2 regions of the Pseudoalteromonas sp. NSLLW24 genome follow, and region 2 is predicted to be linked to the other one. Evidence: predicted binding sites of a transcription regulator. Region 2 holds the regulator's gene; the other holds the start of a gene.

Region 1 (2,475 bases), on a different contig from region 2:
TGTATGGAAATGCTTGAACACGTTCCCGACCCAGCATCTATCATTCATGCCGTAGCCGCACTTGCCAAACCAGGCGCAGACGTGTTTTTTTCAACCCTGAACAAAACACCTAAAGCATACTTATACGCTATTGTTGGCGCTGAAAAACTCTTAAAAATGGTGCCTGAAGGTACACACGACCATAAAAAGTTTATAAAGCCTGCACAGCTTATTGCATGGGCAGAGCAAGCCGGTTTAAAAGTTCGTGCAAGTACAGGGCTTTCTTATAACCCACTATCAAAGCAATATACGCTCAATAGTGACGTTAGCGTAAATTACATACTTTATTTTGAGAAGTTAGCTTAATGGCTAACTCTCAAGCCCCCCTACCCCTTATTGAGTACGATGCATTTTTATTTGATTTAGACGGCACCCTACTCGACACCGCTGATGATTTAGGTGCCGCTTTAAACACAGTCCTTATTAGCAATAAAATAGAACCTGTTAGTAGTGATATATACCGTCCTGCCGCATCTAACGGCGCAGGCGCATTATTAGAGGCTGGTTTTAAAGAATTATGGGCTAAACAACCCCAAAGCGAGCTTATAAAGCAATTAGTTGACGAGTACGCCACAAACATAGCAAATCACACACGTTGCTTCAGCGGAGTTGAATCGTTACTTATCGCCCTTGATCAGAAAAAGATCAAATGGGGGATCATGACTAATAAACCAGGGTTTTTAACCGATCCTTTAGTGGCAGCTATTCCCGCATTAAAAAATGCCAGTGTAGTAATAAGTGGCGACACATTAGCTGAAGCTAAGCCATCACCTTTACCACTGCTACATTGTGCAAAGCTAATGCAGGTAGAACCAAGCCGTTGTTTATACATTGGTGATGCACAGCGTGACATACAAGCAGGCAAAGCGGCAGGTATGCATACCGCAACGGCACTTTGGGGTTACATCCCAAGTATTGATGAAGCCAACAGCTGGAATGCTGATTTTAACTGGCAAAGCCCAATTGATGGTTTTAACCATATATAGTGCTATGTTAATTATTAAACACTATATATTGTGATTGTGTTAGTTTTCACACAAAGCTTGCTGATAAAAAAAGCAGTCAAAATTTATTTTTAAAATGAGTAAATTTAGCAGATCATTAGTTGATTTTTGCATATTTCAACTTAAATGATTGTTCGAAGGTGAGTGTCTACTAACACAAATGCGTTATCCCAAAGTTATCCACAAACAGGGGCAATTATGTCCCTTGCAAAACAACTCAGACCACACTATCTTGTGATCTCTAAATTGAACAACACCAGATATTGTGGCCAAATGTTATTCAATTAAATTCGCCAATACGGTGAAACCTATAATAAATGAGTATGTACCTTGCTTCGGCGAGGCATAAAGCATTGGTCAAAATACATAATTCCCAAGGAATACAGGCAAATGAACCAACAGTTATCTGTAAGCAAACGTGACGGGCGCAAAGAGCCTCTTGATCTGGATAAGATCCATCGCGTCATTGAATGGGCCGCCGAAGGTTTAAGCAACGTTTCGGTTTCGCAAGTTGAATTAAAATCGCACATTCAGTTTTACGACGGTATTCGTACTAAAGACATTCACGAAACCATCATTAAAGCAGCAGCGGATCAGATTTCAAAAGAATCGCCTGATTATCAATACTTAGCTGCACGTTTAGCTGTATTCCATTTACGTAAAAAAGCGTACGGTCAATTTGAGCCACCACGTTTATTTGACCACGTAACAAAAATGGTTGGCGATAAACGCTACGATGCTCACTTATTAGTAGATTACACAGAGCAAGAATTAGACGAGCTTGATGCATATCTTGATCATTCTCGCGATCTTAACTTTAGCTACGCGGCTGTAAAACAGCTTGAAGGTAAGTATCTCGTTCAAAACCGTGTATCGGGTGAAATCTACGAAAGTGCACAATTTTTATATATTTTAGTAGCAGCGAGCTTATTCTCTGACTACCCACGTGAAACACGCGTTTCTTACATTAAGCGCTTTTACGACGCAGTATCGTTATTTAAAATATCTCTACCAACGCCAATTATGTCGGGTGTACGTACACCTACTCGCCAGTTTAGCTCGTGTGTATTAATTGAATGTGGCGATAGCCTTGATTCAATCAATGCAACGTCGTCAGCTATTGTTAAATACGTTTCACAACGCGCAGGTATTGGTATTAATGCTGGTCGAATTCGTGCGCTAGGTAGCCATATTCGTAACGGCGAAGCGTACCACACAGGTTGTATTCCTTTTTATAAGCACTTTCAAACAGCTGTTAAAAGTTGTTCGCAAGGTGGTGTACGTGGCGGCGCTGCAACATTGTTCTACCCGCTTTGGCATTTAGAAGTAGAGAACCTACTTGTACTTAAAAATAACCGTGGTGTGGACGACAACCGCGTTCGTCACCTAGATTACGGCGTACAATTTAATAAACTAATGTACTCTCGTTTAA
Region 2 (2,475 bases):
ATTAAGTTTAGCATCGTCTACTAACACGGTATCGGCACCGGTTAAAATAGCGCAGCTTTGCGCTCGGTATAATTGTACGTCTTGGCGAGCAGCGGGACTTGTGATCCACTTACTTTGCCCATTTTTAAGCGCTGTTTTACCATCTATGCTTGCTGCCATTTTACAGGTCACATAAGGTAAGCCTTGTTCCATTCGCTTAAAAAAGCCAACGTTAAGTGCGCGAGCTTGTGATTCAAGTAATCCATAAGCAACTTCAATACCGGCATCGCTCAGTATTTTAAGGCCTTTGCCTGCAACTTGTGGGTTTGTATCAACCATAGCGGCAATTACTTTTACAACGCCCGCCTTTTTTAAGCCTTCAGCACACGGTGGCGTACGCCCATAATGACTACACGGTTCAAGCGTTACATAAGCCGTTGCACCTTGTGCACTATTACCAGCTATTGCCAGTGCATTTACTTCAGCATGGCCTTGGCCTGCTAATTGATGAAAACCCTCACCAATTATTTGATTATTTTTAACTAATACACAGCCAACATTAGGGTTAGGCGTGGTAGTAAACCGGCCTTTTTTGGCAAGCTCTATGGCGCGTGCCATATACATTTCATCATGTTCTGTAAAAGGAACTTGGTTAAGCATTTATTATACCAATTGCGTTAAATAAGTGGTCTATTATAGCGCTAAGAAAATAGCGCAATAACAAGGCGAAAATTATGACATATAGTTGTTCTATATGAATAATTTTTAACGCAGTGAGTGCGCTATTTAATGCGATAGAATGATCATGTTTTTAATAAAATTGGTATTACTCCCCTAAGCGGGCAATTTCTTCGCCAAATTCGCGTATATCTTCAAACGAGCGATAAACAGAGGCAAATCTTACGTACGCTACTTTATCGAGCTTTTTGAGGGCTTCCATAATGCATTCACCCACCAAATGGCTTGAAATTTCTCGCTCACCCGTTGCGCGTAGTTGCGATTTTATTATATTCACTACTTCGTCTACTTGCTCTGTGCTCACTGGGCGTTTTTCGAGTGCGCGATTTAAGCCATTTAATAATTTATCTTCGTTAAATGGTTCGCGGCTGCCGTCTTGTTTAATAACACGAGGCATAACCAATTCAGCGCCTTCAAATGTAGTAAAGCGCTCGTGGCAGTCGTTACACTCACGACGCCTGCGAACTTGATGGCCTCCGCCAACAAGGCGTGAGTCAATAACTTTAGTATCTTTTGCGGTACAAAATGGACAATGCATAACTCGGTACTTCCGTTTTAAAACAAAAAAGACCGCTAAATAGCGGTCTTTTATCTTAGCAAAAAAATAGGGCCTGTTGACCTTTCAGGATTAAATTTGTTCTATCTAGGGGTGATTTAATCGCGGCTCGAGATTTGTAACCTAGTGGGCTAAGTAAAAATCGAGCAACAAAGAGTAAATCGCCCCTAGAACGAACCCGAGGGCAGTGCATGTTTGGCATTTATGCTGCGTTATCGCCTATTTGTGTGGAGTAACCACACTACATAGACTCTGCCTTGCTTAAAAGCCAAACATACTACTGCAAATTAAACCTCGAAAGATAAACAGGCCCCTAGCTTATGTGCTCTAAATTACTGCCGCTTATGCAATTAAGCGTAAACAGGTAACTTTGCACAAATTGCTTTTACTTTTTCTTTAACTTGCGCCTGTACAGATTCATCAGTGATGTTATCTAGTACGTCACAAATCCAGCCAGCAAGCTCTTTTGATTCTACTTCAGTAAAACCACGGCGAGTAATTGCAGGAGAACCAATACGCAAACCAGATGTTACAAATGGTGAGCGTGGATCGTTCGGTACTGAGTTTTTATTAACTGTGATGTTAGCGTTGCCTAGGGCTGCGTCTGCATCTTTACCAGTGATATCTTTATCGATTAAATCAAGTAAAAATAAGTGGTTTTCAGTTTTGTCAGAAACGATTTTGTAGCCGCGCTCTTGCATTACAGCAACCATTGCTTTTGCGTTTTTAACAACTTGTGTTTGGTATACTTTAAACTCTGGTTGAAGTGCTTCTTTAAATGCCACTGCTTTTGCTGCAATAACATGACATAAAGGACCGCCTTGGCCACCAGGGAAAACAGCGCTGTTAAGCTTTTTGTAGATTGCTTCGTCGCCACATGCAGAAATAATCAAACCACCACGAGGGCCTGCAAGTGTTTTATGCGTAGTTGTAGTTACAACGTGTGCATGAGGAACAGGGCTTGGGTAAACGCCTGCCGCAATTAAACCCGCAACGTGAGCCATGTCAACAAACAGATAAGCATCGATTTTGTCAGCAATTTCACGGAATTTAGCCCAATCAACAATACCTGAGTACGCTGAAAAACCACCAATAATCATTTTTGGTTTGTGCTCAAGTGCTAGTGCTTCAACTTGTGCGTAATCAATTTCGCCAGTTGCTTCATCTAGTCCGTATTGGATTGCATTGTAAAGCTTACCAGA

Evidence for each region. The regulator NrdR, encoded in region 2, represses ribonucleotide reductase genes. The targets are predictions, from matches to a motif close to AAACACNANATNTNGTGTTT.
Region 1: nrdA (class 1a ribonucleoside-diphosphate reductase subunit alpha) is a predicted target of NrdR. The motif match lies at 1,295-1,314, and genes of this name have one in related genera.

The regions. Positions count from the first base shown of each region.
Region 1 covers NZ_JADYWQ010000001.1:351,608-354,082, reverse strand. Annotated here, with positions in the region: gene ubiG (bifunctional 2-polyprenyl-6-hydroxyphenol methylase/3-demethylubiquinol 3-O-methyltransferase UbiG) at 1-345, shown strand, start outside; gene I6E72_RS01500 (HAD family hydrolase) at 345-1,025, shown strand; gene nrdA (class 1a ribonucleoside-diphosphate reductase subunit alpha) at 1,434-2,475, shown strand, end outside.
Region 2 covers NZ_JADYWQ010000011.1:18,804-21,278, forward strand. Annotated here, with positions in the region: gene ribD (bifunctional diaminohydroxyphosphoribosylaminopyrimidine deaminase/5-amino-6-(5-phosphoribosylamino)uracil reductase RibD) at 1-639, opposite strand, end outside; gene nrdR (transcriptional regulator NrdR) at 806-1,255, opposite strand; gene glyA (serine hydroxymethyltransferase) at 1,624-2,475, opposite strand, start outside.